3 regions of the Rahnella sp. BIGb0236 genome follow, and region 1 is predicted to be linked to each of the others. Evidence: predicted binding sites of a transcription regulator. Region 1 holds the regulator's gene; each other region holds the start of a gene.
The links. Region 1 encodes LexA, which represses DNA repair genes until DNA is damaged. Its sites were predicted from a motif close to TNCTGTATGTACATACAGNA; they were not measured.

Region 1 (5,470 bases):
TAATTCGGCGTTTTGCCGCAAGCATGATAAAATCAACACAGGTCGCATGATGTGGCCTGCCTCCCCCCATCTGCGCTCAGAGAACGTTGCTATGACCCTGAATAATCCGGAAAAATTACTTTCACAAGCTGAAGAACTTTGCCAGCAGCGCAATGTTCGCCTGACCCCGCAGCGGCTGGAAGTACTGCGTCTGATGACGCAACAACCCGGTGCGATCAGCGCCTATGATTTGCTGGACTTGCTGCGTGTCAGCGAGCCGCAGGCAAAACCGCCGACCGTTTACCGTGCGCTGGATTTTCTGCTGGAACAAGGGTTTATCCACCGCGTTGAGTCAGCGAACAGCTATGTGCTGTGCCACCATTTTGAAGAGCCGAGCCACACCTCTGCGCTGTTTATCTGCGACCGCTGCGGGCTGGTCACCGAAAAAACCACGGATGGCATTGAAGAGCGCCTGGCAAAACTGGCGTCAGAGTCCGGATTTGAACTTCGTCATTCGGTGGTGGAAGCGCATGGATTGTGTGCGGAATGTAAAGTCGTGGAAACCTGCGACAGCCATGATCACTGCGATCACGACCACAGTATTGTGGTGAAAAAACGCTGAGGGATGAAGGGGTAACGACGAATAACTTGCGGGGGTAAAGGTTGGGTACTTCCTTGTACCCGTATCCTGAATTGTTCCGGGTAGGAGCAGCTAAAGCCAGGATACGTCACTGATACGCGAGGGGGAGTCGCGTGTTACCAGTGATATTTATTTTTGGTTTCCCATTCATTGAGCTCTTTCTCGGCCTGGTCTTTCTGATAGCCGTAACGCTCCTGAATTTTACCGACCAACTGATCACGTTTACCTTCAACCACTGTCAGGTCGTCATCCGTCAGCTTGCCCCATTGTTCTTTCACTTTCCCTTTGAACTGTTTCCAGTTACCGTCGGCTTGGTCCTTATTCATAAAATATCTCCTGTTACCTTGGGTTTCGTGAACTGCATTTCTCGCTTGCAGTTCGTCCTTAACACTTTAAAGGTTAGTAGAGAATCCCGATTAATCCTCCCGAAACAGGGATAAAAAGCGTTATTAGGATTAATCCAAAGCAGAAAATAACGACACGTCGGGGTTTATGCCTTTGAAAAATGCGGAAAAATCACCCCGTTCAGGACGTAAACCAGGTGTCATGCCGCCAGTAACGACGCCATATCCAGCCCAGCGACAGCCCCCGCAGCCCCAGAAACACCATCAGTGCCAGCCACAGGGCATGGTTACCCAGCAGCGGTAAGGTGAACAGTGTCAGACCGTATCCCAGCGCCGCCACCAGCATGCTGTTACGCATATCCCGCCCGCGCGTTGCGCCTATGAACATACCATCCAGCAAATAGCACCAGACGGCCACCAGAGGCAGGATGATCTGCCAGCCGAGATAATGGTCAGCCAGCTCACGCAGCTCAGGTAAGGACGTCAGCGCGTTAATGATCGCGTCACCCGCCAGGGCATAAACCAGCGCGAAAAACAGGGCGACCAGCCCGGCCTGACGACACGCGGCGTGCCAGACATCCAGCAGTTTTTCGCGGTTACGGGCACCGAACGCCTCACCGGAATGCGCTTCAATGGCGTAGGCAAAACCATCCAGCGCAAAAGCGGTAAACGTCAGCAGATTCATCAGCACCGCGTTCACCGCCACGACGTGACTGCCCAGCCGCGCGCCCAGAATAGTCAGTGAGGCAAAGCAAAGCTGGAGCAGCAATGACCGCAGCATGATGTCGCGGTTAAGCCCCAGCAGACGACGCAGGTTACCGCGCCATGCAGAGGTGATTTCTTCACCGGTAATACCGCGTTGTTTCATCACCCGCCAGACAAAATACAATCCGATCAGCAGGGTGAAATACTCCGAACTGGCGGTCGCCATGGCGGCACCACGCACGTTCCAGCCCAGCCCGATCACCAGCCACAGATCCAGAATGATATTAAGCAGATTCCCGGCAATCAGCAGGATCACGGGCCCGCGCACATACTGAATCCCCAGCAGCCAGCCGAGGATCACCAGATTGGCCAGCGATGCCGGCGCACTGAACCAGCGGATTTCAATAAACAACCTCGCCTGTTCCAGTACCGGCTGGCTACCGCCGACAATGTGAAATGCCAGTTCCATCAGCGGATGGCGGAATAACACAATGATGGCACCGGCCAGCACGGCCAGAAGAAAAGGCTGTACGAAGGCGCGCGCCAGCAGCTGATTGTCTTTCGCGCCGAGCGCCTGCGCGGTCATGCCGGTGGTGCTCATGCGCAGAAACAACAGCAGCATAAAGAGGAAAGTGGTGATCATAGAACCGACAGCCACACCGCCGAGATAATCCGGGCTGTCGAGATGGCCGATCACTGCGGTATCCACCAGCCCGAGCAACGGCACCGTGATATTGGAAAAAATCATCGGCAACGCCAGCATCCACAGTGCTTTATCGGCAGGACTTAGAAAGGTGTTTTGGAATTTTTGTCGCAGGGAATGATGTTGCATAGAGAATCTCATGCCGGAGGTTCAGGTTATGCCTGTAAATGACATCGCCCCGAAAGGGGCGACGATGAGAGAAAATGCTTTCTCTTTGAATTCAAATGAATGCCGGAGGCGGCCGCCATCCCTATTCAACTATATTCGATACTATCGAGACCAGACGCTAAATCGAAGCATCTGGCTCACGAATTTGAGCGAGTAATTCGAGTTATATCAAGGCGGCAACTGAGCGAACACCGGGAGCATACACCAGTATGTGACCGGGGGTCGCGAAGGCAGCCAACGAAGAGATAGCTCGAAGTACGAAGATCAAATCCAGTTGCCATTGCGGATGACGCCTACGGCTAACCCTTCTATGCTGAAATTCTGCTCGCGCAAATCCACCACAATCGGCTGGAACTCGCTATTTTCAGGCAATAACTGCACCACGCTGCCCTGTTTTTTCAGGCGTTTCACGGTGACTTCGTCATCAATGCGGGCCACAACGACCTGACCGTTACGCACATCCTGCGTTTTATGCACGGCCAGTAAATCACCGTCGAGGATACCGATATCACGCATCGACATACCGCTGACGCGCAGCAGGAAATCGGCGCTCGGCTTAAACATCGCCGGATCGACCTGATAATGGCCTTCAATATGTTGCTGAGCCAGAAGCGGTTCACCGGCAGCCACACGGCCGATCAGCGGTAAACCTTCTTCTTCTTCCATCAGCAGGCGGATGCCACGTGACGCACCGGAGACAATCTCGATAACGCCCTTACGTGCCAGCGCTTTCAGATGCTCTTCCGCCGCATTGGGAGAACGAAACCCCAGACGTGACGCAATCTCTGCGCGGGTGGGTGGCATACCGGTGGTGGAGATATGATCGCGAATAAGGTCATAGACCTCTTGTTGTCTGGTCGTTAAAGCTTTCATTCCGCCCCCTGGTTGTTTATACAGTCTTGCTGTGAGTATATACAGCTAAACGGCCAATGAAAACCTAAGATTGAATAAAAACAGGGCATAACGGTGATTCCTGGAATGCAGATTCCAAATCAGAACCATCGCGGCCAAAAGATGCTGACCCAGACAAAAATCGCCAATATGATGGTCAGCAGTACGGCAGCGGAGCCGATATCTTTGGCGCGGCCTGACAGTACGTGAAATTCAGGGCCGATGCGGTCAATCGCACATTCCACCGCGCTGTTGAGCAGTTCGGTGACGCACACCAACACCACTGAGCCAATCAGCAGAATGCGTTCTATGCTGCTGACATCGCACCAGAATGATAATAAAATTAACGGGATAGCCACACTGGCTTCCTGGCGAAAAGCCGCTTCGTTTTGCCATGCGGCTTTCAATCCTTTCCAGGAATAGCCAGCCGCTTTATAAATTCGGGTAAATCCAGTGACTTGATTCGCCATTTGGGGTACTGATCCTTGAAGGGTTGTCCTTAAAAGTGTGCCGTATTTTAGCTTTTATATGACCACAGATCTCCACGGATCTTTCTGGTATCCTTGCGGCGAAATGGCTAACAAGAGGCTTCACGTTTTTATGTCAGGTTGGCGTAGACTTTATTACACATTATTGAATTTACCACTCTCATTGCTGGTAAAGAGCAAGGTCATACCTTCAGATCCCGTTACCGAGTTGCATTTAGACCCGACGCGGCCAATTCTGTACGTATTGCCTTATAACTCCAAAGCCGATTTGCTGACGTTGCGTGCGCAATGTCTGGCGCAGAATCTGCCCGATCCCCTGATCCCGTTAGAAATCGACGGAACCCTGCTGCCAAGCCACGTTTTCATTGCCGAAGGGCCGCGTGTCTTCTCGTATTACACGCCAAAGCAGGAATCGGTAAAACTGTTCCACGATTATCTGGACTTACACCGCAATAATCCGGAGTTAGACATTCAGATGTTGCCGGTGTCGGTGATGTTTGGCCGTGCGCCGGGTCGTGAAGGACAGGACGATACGCCACATTTGCGCGTGCTGAACGGCATTCAGAAATTCTTCGCCGTGTTGTGGCTGGGACGCGACAGTTTTGTCCGTTTCTCCAATACCGTTTCCCTGCGCTATATGGCGACAGAGCACGGTACAGATAAAACCATCGCGCAGAAACTGGCCCGCGTAGCGCGGATGCATTTCTCCCGCCAGCGTCTGGCCGCCGTTGGCCCGCGTCTTCCGGCTCGTCAGGATTTATTCAATAAATTACTGGCCTCCAAAGCGATTGAAAAAGCCATTGAAGACGAGGCGCGCAGCAAGAAGATTTCCCATGAAAAAGCCCAGCAAAACGCCATCGCCCTGATGGAAGAGATTGCCGCCGACTTCTCGTATGAAGCCGTGCGCCTGTCTGATCGTGTGCTGAGCTGGACGTGGAACCGTCTGTACAAAGGCATCAATGTTAATAATGCCGAACGTGTACGCCAGCTCGCGCTGGACGGTCAGGAAATCGTCTATGTGCCCTGCCACCGCAGCCACATGGACTATCTGCTGCTCTCTTACGTGCTCTATCATCAGGGGCTGGTGCCGCCGCATATCGCCGCCGGTATCAACCTGAACTTCTGGCCAGCCGGTCCGATTTTCCGCCGTCTGGGCGCGTTCTTCATCCGCCGTACCTTCAAAGGCAACAAGCTGTATTCGACGGTTTTCCGTGAATATCTGGGCGAACTGTTTAGCCGTGGTTATTCGGTGGAATACTTTGTCGAAGGCGGTCGTTCACGCACCGGACGTCTGCTGGAACCGAAAACCGGTACGCTGGCAATGACCATTCAGGCCATGCTGCGCGGCGGTTCACGTCCGATTACGCTGGTGCCGATTTACATCGGTTATGAGCATGTGATGGAAGTGGGCACCTACGCCAAAGAATTGCGCGGTGCGACCAAAGAGAAAGAAAGTCTGACGCAGATGCTTAACGGCCTGCGCAAGCTGCGCAACCTTGGTCAGGGTTATGTGAACTTTGGTGAGCCGCTGCATCTGACCACTTACCTGAAC
Region 2 (5,470 bases), on a different contig from region 1:
TTTTCGGGCTAATACCATTACGCTTATTATGCAGGGCAAGATCTTCAATCTCTCGCAGCGTGTTCTGAGGTAAAGAGATAGTTGTCCTAGTCAGAATTTCCTGAGCAGGTTCAGCAACAACTTTTTCGTCACCATAAGGTCGGTCGGCCAGTCTGTTAGCAAGAGCATCAGCTTCAGCTTCTGTTACGACTCGGCGATTTGAAAATGGGGGTTTCTTTAAGGCCATTAAAATACCTCATTCAGCAATGCCAGAACTTCTGCCTTGGCTTTTTCGTTAGATGTCTCGAGTACTGATTTACCTTCTGACATAACATCACGGTAAACCTTTCGGTAACATGCTGTGGCGGTCAAAGGAATGAGCCCTTCAAACTCACGCACATACTCCAGAAACTCATGTCGTTCGTTACCCTGCAACAGCGGGTTAGTCGTCGCCATACTTTGATAGCAGTAGGCCTTAAGCTCAGGATTCAAATCGCGCATACTTTCAAGCTGCTGCTGCAGTTCAACCATAGTATCCAGGTCTAACTGTGAACACTGGTGGGGCGCGATAATCTGATGGGCAACGGTACCCCCCGTGATCAACTCCCGGCTGTTGCGTCCCGCGACGTCCACGATGACATGAGCAAACTTTTCATCCAGGCTTCTCAGCGTTTGGGAAATGTTGTCTCGTTTTTCAATCAGGGTAATGGATGGAGTGATACCTGAGGCTTCGCGCTCTGCATACCATCTGGAAGCGGAACGCTGAACATCAGCATCGACAAGACAAACGTCCTCTCCACGAAGAGCCAGACCAACTGCCAGATTGATGGCCGTTGTTGTTTTGGCAGCACCGCCTTTATTGCATCCAATAATCGTGATCATTTGTCACCTGTGATATCGAAAGTAGCATTTCCTAAATGATAACTCATAAAATATATATGTGAAGTATTATCGAGTAATTATTATGTATGAAGTAATACTTATTCATATAGCTTGCTTCTTCAATAAACAATAGTTACGGCGTAACTTCGCAACCGAGAAAAATTAAGACTTTATAAACATGCAGTTAACTATAAACCAATTGCCGACCTAAGCCCTGACCGCATACTGTGGGCTTATAGAAAATTAAGTCGAACCGCGAGATTCTAACCTGAACATTGCCGGCAGAGAGTACTTCCCAGCATCAAGTTCTACATTTCATCAACAAGATCCCTCCGTATGCATGCGTAAGAAATACCTCTTCCATTTAATCCCCCATGACTCCATCAGTAAGAAATAGCTCCGTCATATTCCAGAAATATTTAAACTAAGCCAGAAGATGCGTTGGGAACTGGACGAGTAGGGGGCAAAATTTTTGTTTCCTTGCTGATCAGGAGCCTAAGACTTTTCTAGGCATAAGCTCTTCACAAGCTAGAGAACCCATGATTATACTGTATGCATAAACAGTATTTAGTGAGTATCAATCATGAATGTCTTTTACCCAACACCTGAGCCTTTGAAGCTGCTGACCCCTTTCTTTCAAGATAAAGTTCAGGCTGGATTTCCCTCGCCGGCTCAGGATTATATTGAGAAGGGCATTGATTTAAACGAGCTCTGTATAAATCATCCGGCCGCTACTTATTTCGTGATGGCCACAGGGATGAGTATGGTTGATGCGGGTATTTACGAAGGTTCGATGCTTGTTGTGGACAGGAGCCTGCAGGCAAAGCACGGCGATATCATCATTGCTTCACTTGCAGGTGAATACACTGTTAAGCGCCTCTGCTTACACCCGGTTGTTCAGCTGGTGCCAATGAATCCGGACTTTCCTCCCATCGTGTTGCATGACGGTGGAGATGAACTGGAAGTGTTTGGCGTGGTGACTTTCAGCATCAACGGATTTCAGTAATGTTCGCCCTGGCTGATGTAAACAGTTTTTATGCGAGCTGTGAAACTGTTTTCAGGCCTGACCTGAAAGGAAGACCTGTCGTGGTTTTAAGCAACAACGATGGTTGCGTAATTGCCCGCAGCGCCGAAGCAAAAAAACTCGGTATCAAGATGGGCGATCCGTTCTTCAAGATGCGGGCGCTTTTCGAGCAGCATAAGATCGTGACATTCAGCAGTAACTACGCGCTCTATGCAGATATGAGCACACGGGTAATGACGGTGTTAGAGGAGATGTCTCCGGCTGTAGAAATATACAGCATTGATGAGGCATTCATGAATTTGCAGGGAGTCAGTAACTGCAAGGATCTGGAGGAGTTCGGAAGGGAAGTGCGAGCCAAAGTTCTCCAGTGGACTGGACTCACTGTAGGTGTCGGCATTGCACCCACCAAAACTTTAGCAAAATTAGCCAATTACAGCGCAAAAAAATGGACAAAGACGGGTGGCGTTGTTGACCTTTCGCTGGTGGCACGTCAACGAAAACTGATGGCACTCGTTGAAGTCGGGGAAGTCTGGGGTGTTGGACGCAGGATTTCGAAAAAGTTAAATGATATGGGGATTAAAACTGCCCTGCAGCTTGCAGATACCCCAACTCCCCTGATCCGCAAGAACTTCAATATTGTGCTTGAACGTACGGTAAGGGAGCTCCGTGGAGAACCGTGTTTAGAACTGGAAGAGTTCGCACCGACCAAACAACAAATCGTTTGCTCAAGGTCATTCGGTGATCGCGTATCAGAATACGATCTGATGCGCGAAGCGATATGTAGTCATGCCGTGAGGGCTGCAGAGAAACTCCGGGGTGAGCATCAATACTGCCGGCATATCTCTGCATTCATCAAAACAAGTCCTTTTGCTGTGAATGAAGTCTATTACGGTAAAACGGCGGGAACCAAGCTTCAGATACCTACTCAGGACAGCAGGGATATCGTGGCTGCGGCAACTAAATGTCTGGATGCAATCTGGCAAGATGGCCATCGCTTTCAGAAATGCGGCGTGATGCTGGGGGATTTTTACAGTCAGGGTGTCGCCCAGTTCGGTCTTTTCGACGAGTACCAGCCGCGATCAAATAGTGAGCAGCTCATGGCGGTTCTCGATGGAATCAATCATAGCGGGAAAGGGCGGGTGTGGTTCGCTGGCCAGGGCATGCAAAAATCCTGGGAAATGAAGCGTCAAATGCTCTCTCCAGCTTATACAACACGCTTCAGTGACCTCATGCGAGTGAAAATTTAAATCAGTGGATCACTTATAGGCACAATCAGTTCGGAACCATTATTTCTTATGCTACCAACTTCCTTAGTCACCGGATGCCATTGAAATGCAAAAGGGGGTTCCGATTGCATCTGCGCTATCTCAAGAGCGCGCTGCGGGGAAGTATCGCTGTCTAACCATTCCAGCGCATCTGAAGGATCTAATACCAATGGCCGGCGGTCATGGATATCCAGTAGCCCTTCGTCGCTCGCAGTTGTGACGATAACAAAGCCATCATCATCCGGGACCTCTAAGGCATCAGGGTGAAAACGACTTATCGCAGCAAAAAATAAGGGAGAATGTGATTTATGGTAGAGGAAGTAAGGTTGTTTAATTTTCGGATCAGCCGGGTCTTTTTTCCATTCATACCAGCCATCGGCCATCACTAACACGCGTCCATGTTCGAACAGGGGTCTGAACATCCTGCTCGTTGCCACTGTCTCTATACGCGCGTTAATCATCGGTGGTCGCTTTGATTCTTTTGCCCAGGCGGGCTGATAGCCCCATTTAACAGGATCGATAAAGATTTTATCATCGCGTTGATTGAGTATGAGCACGCGAGTCCCGGGAGCGACGTTATAACGGCCAATAGGGATGTCATCGATGCCGCCTGCGAATTCTCTGTCAGGGGAAAGCACATCGACATAGTGAGAACGCGGTTCGTACTGGGTAAATCGTCCACACATAAAGAACCCTCAGTTAGAATTCTAAGTATAGACGGTACACATGCTGAGAGGATTTCAAATAGCGGCACTGCTAAGCGCCCAAAATAGTGGATTAAACCGTTTTGAGGATAAGTGCCAGCACACAGTGCCTAAGAGATCTCATAAGGAGTGTTTCACGAGTATCACAGCAGAAGTGACAGTGTCTCAAATCCCCCCTACAACAATCGCTTACCTACAGTTAGGCATTTTACACATCCACTATAGAGAGCATTCTCTTTGAGTGGGCATATATCCACTATGGTAAGTACCAACCACTACAGCGAGTGATATCCACTAGAGTGAGTAGAAAACCACTGTAGTCAGTAACGACCACTATGATGAGTATTAACCACTACAGAGAGCAAATAGCGACAGATCGTAATAAGTTAGTGATCACTGACTCAGCGACTATATAGGATTGCGGGTTAGTGACTACTAGGGGGGTAATGTCGAAATAAGTAAATAACCACTACAGTGAGTAGAGATTACTGACGACAGTGGTTAGCTGAATTTTATAATGCCCAGCTTGCTGTTTGCAGTGGATAGTCTGCTCACTACAGTGGTTGGCTTGCTTACCACAGTGGTTAAGGAAAAAGCCTGCTATCAACTTTCAGCAGACTTTCGGCTTCAGGGAATGACAGGGGAATGAAACTATTTCTTAGCCTGGCGAAGTTGTTCAAGCAACTCAAGCTCTTCTTTGGTCAGCATAACCATCTCACGCGGCGCTGCCGAATCGCTATCCTTCTCAGCGGGGACATCAATGATATGTTCATCGTCCAGGACATCATAGACATCGTCACCAATACCCGTAGGGATCTGAGCCGGTCTCAATTTTGGCCGCCTATAGTGGATACAGAAGTATACGGCTTTGCCACGTTTTACCTCCGTATAATCGAGATAGCCGATAGCCTTAAGTTGTTCCATCGCCTTACGAACAGTTGCGTTCTGTGTGATGGCTCGTGATGTCAGATTAAGACGAGCACGCAGGCGGGACATAGAAATCGGAGCGGGATCTGTCGGAAGACTTTCGATGAACGTATAGAGAGCCTGAGCAGACTCTTTGCGGGAGAGTTCATTGATGGCACGAAGCTGGAGAAGAACTTTTTTATCGAACTGGTACAGTTCAAAAATCTTCGGATCTGCCTGCAGCTCTACGGCGTCCTTCTTCGGGCTGTATTTTGCTGACTGAACAAGGTGAGTAACGTAATAGTCCCCCTCTTTGTTCGAAAAAGACAAGGTGTTAGTTGCGATACGCTCAAGAGAGGCTTCCAGACGCGCCCTGAGCTTCGCTGAGGAGCGTGCTGAGGGAATGCCACATAATTTAGCGAACTCAACGAAAGGCAGGTATACAGAGTCTCCCAGGACCTTATGCTTGGCAAAAGCATGGATGATCCCAACCCAGGTCTTGAAATCGTTGTCCATATCAAGCCGTGCACCGGTGATCTTAATGTTCTCATATCCTTCAGACTTCACGATCGAAAGCTGCTTAAGCTCAGAAGTGACATCCATTGAGTTCATCTGACCCTTACGGCCTCGAGCAGTAGACTTCAAGGTGGGTACAAATAAGCCCAACCGCATCAATGCTACAGGCTGAACAGTGTTATTGCTGTTAGGAA
Region 3 (5,470 bases), on a different contig from region 1:
TGCAGGCCTTGCGGCATCTTTTGCGCAATCTGCATGCGATTGATGCCCAGCTGGCAAACATTGAATCTGAGCAGTCACTGCCGGAAAACCAGACGGGGAAAAGCCCGTTTGCCGAGGATCGTCTGACCGGTCTGGATGACATCTGGCTGCGCATATCCCGCCATTTCACCCCTCAGTCTGTGCTTTTTCGCCATGCGGTGCGCATGTCAGTGGTGCTGTTTATCGGCTATGTATTTATTCAGGTCAGTGGCTTAAATCATGGCTACTGGATTTTGCTCACCAGTCTTTTTGTCTGCCAGCCAAACTACAGCGCGACCCGCCGCAGACTGGCGCTGAGGATAATCGGGACGCTGGCCGGTATTGCGCTGGGCATTCCTATCTTGTATTTCGTGCCTTCCGTTGACGGACAAATGATCCTGATCGTTATCAGCGGATTATTGTTCTTTGCCTTCCGCACCGTGCAGTACGCGCAGGCAACCATGTTCATTACCCTGCTCGTTTTGCTGTGTTTCAATTTGCTGGGTGAAGGGTTTGAAGTCGCTATACCTCGTGTCATCGATACCCTGATTGGCTGTGGTATTGCCTGGGCTGCGGTGACCTATATCTGGCCTGACTGGAAATTCCGCCAGATAGATAAGGTGGTCAGCAAAACCTTTGATGCGAACTGCCGTTATCTCGATGCCATTCTGGTGCAGTACCATCAGGGCAAAGATAACAGCCTTGATTACCGGCTCGCCCGGCGCGATGCGCATAACTGTGATGCTGAACTGGCCTCCGTCGTTTCGAATATGAGTTCTGAGAAGAATAATGATCCGGCAACGCTTGAAGCCGCATTCCGGCTGCTGTGCCTGAATCACACCATGCTGAGTTACATTTCTGCGCTGGGTGCGCATCGTGAAAAGCTTAATGACGCTGAAACGCTGCAATTGCTTGATGACGCAGCCTGCTGTGTGGATGGCGCGTTACACCATCTTCCTTCAGAGGCTGAGCGCATCCATCACGCGCTGGAGCAACTCACTGCCCGCATCCAGATGCGGACGACGGACAGTGACAGTAAAGAGCAACTTGTCCTTCAGCAAATTGGCTTACTGGTGGCCCATTTACCTGAACTCACCAGTCTCAATACTAAAATCCTGCCTGCACAGAGCGCCCTCTGACGGCAGGCGTGTGTGACGCTCCTTAGTGGAGGATCGTCGATTGCTGCTCTTGCTGATGGTTAAACCAGTGAGTTAATGATTCTCTGGAAGCCATCGGCAAAGCGGCCTCGTGAAAGCCCAGAATCGCCCCCTCCAGTGCCATCAGTAGATTAATGCCCAAGTTCTTTTTTTTTATTGCGCACAATTTCAAATAAGTCTGGCAGGCACCGTGAAGACGAAGATCTCCGGAGTTCTCAATTCCCGCCTGCCAGAGCATTCTCTCAAGCGCCAGTGTGAGATTCGGTAAATCCTTCAACCTCCCCGCTTCATTGTTTTTTCTCACGGCGATGTCGCGTTGCATCCCCTGTAACGCCAGCCTGCCCAGCTTACATAACGCTTCAGGATCGCTCCATTGGGCCGGACTCACTTTAAAATAGCGTAACTGAACGTCCATGCCGCGCTTGCGGTAAATCAGTCTCTCCATCTTTTTACGGCGAAAATGGACTTCCGTTTCTTTATCGGCACGGAGATATAGTTCTCCGTCAGATACCAGGGCAAACATGACACGGTCGGCGGACAGACTGAAACCGCCAAATTGGGTGCGGGAACGAATGTTGCCCAATGGGGCAAACAGGGCCAGGCACTCACGTACTCTTTTTTTTGATTTGTTTATCATTGCGTTATCCTTTTCACATTAATTCCTGACGACCAATTTGAGTTACCAGAACAGCTAAATGCAAAATACGCAATGTCGCGAAGCGCAACAAACACAAAATGCAGTTGCAGTCCGTTGCCTTCAAAATTTGCGAGACGTCTTGGAAAAAATTGGGTTGATCTTTGCTCATCGCCAGAGTACTGTACATTCATACAGTAACTCACTGGGGTACATCACTATGCGAACTCAACATCATACAAATCATCATTTTAGTCAGCTTGCTTTGCCGGTTAATCGCGCACAGGTAAATACGTCTGCATCCTTGAATAATGGTCTGATCACTGAGTTCGTCTATAGTGCGAGCCAACCCGCCTTTGCGCAGTTACTCCTGCCTTTGCTCCAACATCTGGGTATGCAGTCCCGCTGGCTGTTATGGCTCACGCCTCAGCAAAAGCTCAGCCGTCATTGGTTATCAGAATCTGGATTGCCGGTCGATAAAATGGTTCAGGTGAATCAGATCACCGCGATGTCGACGGTGGATGCGATGGAGAAAGCATTGCAGACAGGAAACTACAGCGTGGTGCTCGGATGGCTACCCGATTTGAATGATGCGGAACGTGAAAGACTGCAAATTGCAGCACGTCAGGGGGGCGCTTATGGCTTCATCATGAAGCCAACAAACGATCAGAATTCAGCAGGTGGACATCACTCAACAGTAAAAATTCACTCTTCTGTATACCATTAGTTCAAAATAGGAACTTTCCTATGAAAATAATGGGGAAGTTAGTGATTTGTGCTGTCAAAGGTCGCCAGCCCAGTAAAAACGGGTATTCGGAATGTAGTTTGACGCCAGATTTTGTCAGTAAATAGTCAAAGCCGTTAAGAAATGTGTACGTTTTTCCCTTTTTTTCCACGGTGTTAACACATCAAGCTTGTAAGTTTCGCGCCACGTTGTAGACTTTACAACGCCAAGGTTGCTCAATAATGCCAACGTAAAGTGGCAAGTTCTGAAATGAAGCAATAATCTTGGCGTAAGGATTTTAACCAAGGGCTTAAAAAGCTTAAAGCTCAATTGCCTATTTGGATGATAACGAGGCGCAAAATGAAAAAGACAGCTATCGCATTAGCAGTGGCACTGGCAGGTTTCGCTACCGTAGCGCAAGCCGCCCCTAAAGATAACACCTGGTATACCGGTGGTAAATTGGGCTGGTCCCAATACCATGACACTGGTTTCGCAAATGCTTACGAAGGTATCGGCAACGGCCCTACCCACGAAAGCCAACTGGGTGCAGGTGCGTTCTTGGGTTACCAAGCGAACCAATACCTGGGCTTTGAAATGGGATATGACTGGCTTGGCCGTATGCCTTCTAAAGGCAGCGTAAACAACGGCGCGTTCAAAGCACAAGGCGTTCAGCTGGCTGCTAAACTGAGCTACCCACTGACTGACGATCTGGACCTGTACACCCGTCTGGGTGGTATGGTTTGGCGTGCAGATTCTAAAGGTAACTTCAACAATGGCGCAGATGGCCGCATCAGCGACCACGACACCGGTGTTTCTCCACTGGCAGCCGTTGGTGTTGAATACGCAGTGACCAAAAACTGGGCTACCCGTCTGGACTACCAGTGGGTTAACAACATTGGTGACGCAGCTACCGTTGGTGCACGTCCTGATAACGCAATGCTGTCTGTGGGTGTTTCTTACCGTTTCGGTCAAGATGAAGCAGCTGCACCAGTTGTTGCTCCAGCACCAGCTCCAGCTCCAGTTGTAGAAACTAAGAAATTCACTCTGAAATCTGACGTTCTCTTCAACTTCAACAAAGCGACTCTGAAACCAGAAGGCCAACAGGCTCTGGATCAGCTGTACAGCCAGTTGAGCTCAATCGATCCTAAAGACGGTTCTGTTATCGTTCTGGGTTACACCGACCGTATCGGTTCAGAACAATACAACCAGAAACTGTCTGAGCAACGTGCTCAGAGCGTAGTAGATTACCTGGTATCTAAAGGTATCCCTGCTAACAAGATCTCTGCACAAGGCCAGGGTAAATCTAACCCAGTTACCGGTTCTACCTGTGACTCCGTTAAAGGCCGTGCTGCTCTGATCGACTGCCTGGCACCAGACCGTCGTGTAGAAATCGAAGTTAAAGGCTACAAAGATACTGTTACTCAGCCACAGGCTTAATAACAGACTTTAGCTTTTGCTACAGATATCAAAAACCCCGCCTCGGCGGGGTTTTTTTATGGCTGCAATAACAGAACAAAGCGGTATTCTCTGCGGATCGGTAACGAAATTACCCGAGATCTTTCTTGCCAAGGATTTGCTGCAGATCCTCTTTTAATGAAGACATCTGATTAGCGTATTTTTCTTTACGCTCAGCATCCTCAAGCAACTGAATGATTGTGTCAGACAATGTTGCCCCACGCCTTTGCGCCAGACCGGCTAAACGCTGCCACACCAGAAACTCTAAATCGATGGATTTCTTACGGGTGTGCTGATGCTCAGCATTGAAGTGTCGTTTACGGCGGGCCCGTATGGTTTGTTTGAGGCGATTTTCCAGCGCCGGATTCATATCATTCGCGATCCAGTCCATCACTTTGACCGGTTCGTTTTCCAGTCTGAGAAGTTGATTCACGGATTCTTGTGCAGCGCTGTTTTCTAAATGGCGAGTGATCCGCTCACCTTCCCGGTGTTTTTTCACCAGATACTTCCATTTCCAACCGCTTTCCAGATTTTCCAGTTGCTGATATTTCATCGTGAACTCTTCGGTGACCCCGTAACTTTACTAAGCATAACAGCTTTAATTCAATTTTCACCCCAAATAAACCGGCTAATTCTGCCTGTTTTTTGCGCACCTGTTCAGCAATGTGCGCTAACCGCATTTCCTCTTTGACTCTCATTGTATGCAGCCGGATTTATTCTTGTATAATCGCTCTTTCCCTTTTTATAGAAAACAGCTAACACATTGACCAATAACCGACTTGACTGGCAGCTTTTACTGCCCGACTCCGCGCCTTACGAGGCAATTTTTGCAACGGCTGCCCAGTTAGCCCCTGTCGATTTCGCTGGAACTCAGCCTCGGCTGGAAAATGGTTTAACGCTGTTTTGTCATCCCCGCTCACGCCCGCGTTTTATGACGCTCAAGGCGCAGGAAAATCGTGAATATCTGTCACGTATCGCTCAGGTCGTCAGCGAACTGCTGCCCGAAACGGCTGAAATCACCGGCAACCGTTATCATATTGAAGGCAATAAGATCACGCTGCTGGCCGCTAAATCTGCGGAAGATGCCTTCGCGGCAAAATTCACCTGCCAGTACCGCGAGTGGATTGAGCCGGAGCAACTGTTTGGTTGCGTCAGGGTGTACAAAGACCAGATCCAGCTTGAGCCGGGTCTGATTCATCAGGTCAATGGCGGCGTTCTGGTGCTGTCAATTCGTACCCTTATTGCCCAGCCGCTGATGTGGTTGCGTCTTAAGCAGATGATCACCGAAGGCCAGTATCACTGGGTTTCTCCTGATGAAGCCAAACCTCTGCCGGTCACGGTTCCGCCAATGCCGCTGGATATTCGCCTGATTCTGGTCGGTGACCGCTTGTCACTGGGTGATCTGAGCGATATGGAACCGGAGCTGATGGAATCGGCCATTTATGGCGAATTCGAAGCCGACCTGCCGCTGACCGAAGAAAG

Region 2: umuD (translesion error-prone DNA polymerase V autoproteolytic subunit) is a predicted target of LexA. The motif match lies at 1,408-1,427, and genes of this name have one in related genera.
Region 3: sulA (SOS-induced cell division inhibitor SulA) is a predicted target of LexA. The motif match lies at 1,990-2,009, and genes of this name have one in related genera.

The regions. Positions count from the first base shown of each region.
Region 1 covers NZ_SOAO01000010.1:155,924-161,393, forward strand. Annotated here, with positions in the region: gene zur (zinc uptake transcriptional repressor Zur) at 92-601, shown strand; gene EDF78_RS18925 (CsbD family protein) at 736-945, opposite strand; gene dinF (MATE family efflux transporter DinF) at 1,145-2,500, opposite strand; gene lexA (transcriptional repressor LexA) at 2,804-3,412, opposite strand; gene EDF78_RS18940 (diacylglycerol kinase) at 3,532-3,900, opposite strand; gene plsB (glycerol-3-phosphate 1-O-acyltransferase PlsB) at 4,031-5,470, shown strand, end outside.
Region 2 covers NZ_SOAO01000020.1:2,613-8,082, reverse strand. Annotated here, with positions in the region: gene EDF78_RS24250 (ribbon-helix-helix domain-containing protein) at 1-226, opposite strand, end outside; gene EDF78_RS24245 (AAA family ATPase) at 226-861, opposite strand; gene umuD (translesion error-prone DNA polymerase V autoproteolytic subunit) at 1,445-1,867, shown strand; gene EDF78_RS24235 (Y-family DNA polymerase) at 1,867-3,132, shown strand; gene EDF78_RS24230 (SOS response-associated peptidase family protein) at 3,129-3,836, opposite strand; gene EDF78_RS24225 (RepB family plasmid replication initiator protein) at 4,506-5,470, opposite strand, start outside.
Region 3 covers NZ_SOAO01000013.1:30,704-36,173, forward strand. Annotated here, with positions in the region: gene yccS (YccS family putative transporter) at 1-1,157, shown strand, start outside; gene EDF78_RS20775 (TfoX/Sxy family DNA transformation protein) at 1,180-1,812, opposite strand; gene sulA (SOS-induced cell division inhibitor SulA) at 2,030-2,536, shown strand; gene ompA (porin OmpA) at 2,894-3,970, shown strand; gene matP (macrodomain Ter protein MatP) at 4,080-4,541, opposite strand; gene EDF78_RS20795 (Lon protease family protein) at 4,752-5,470, shown strand, end outside.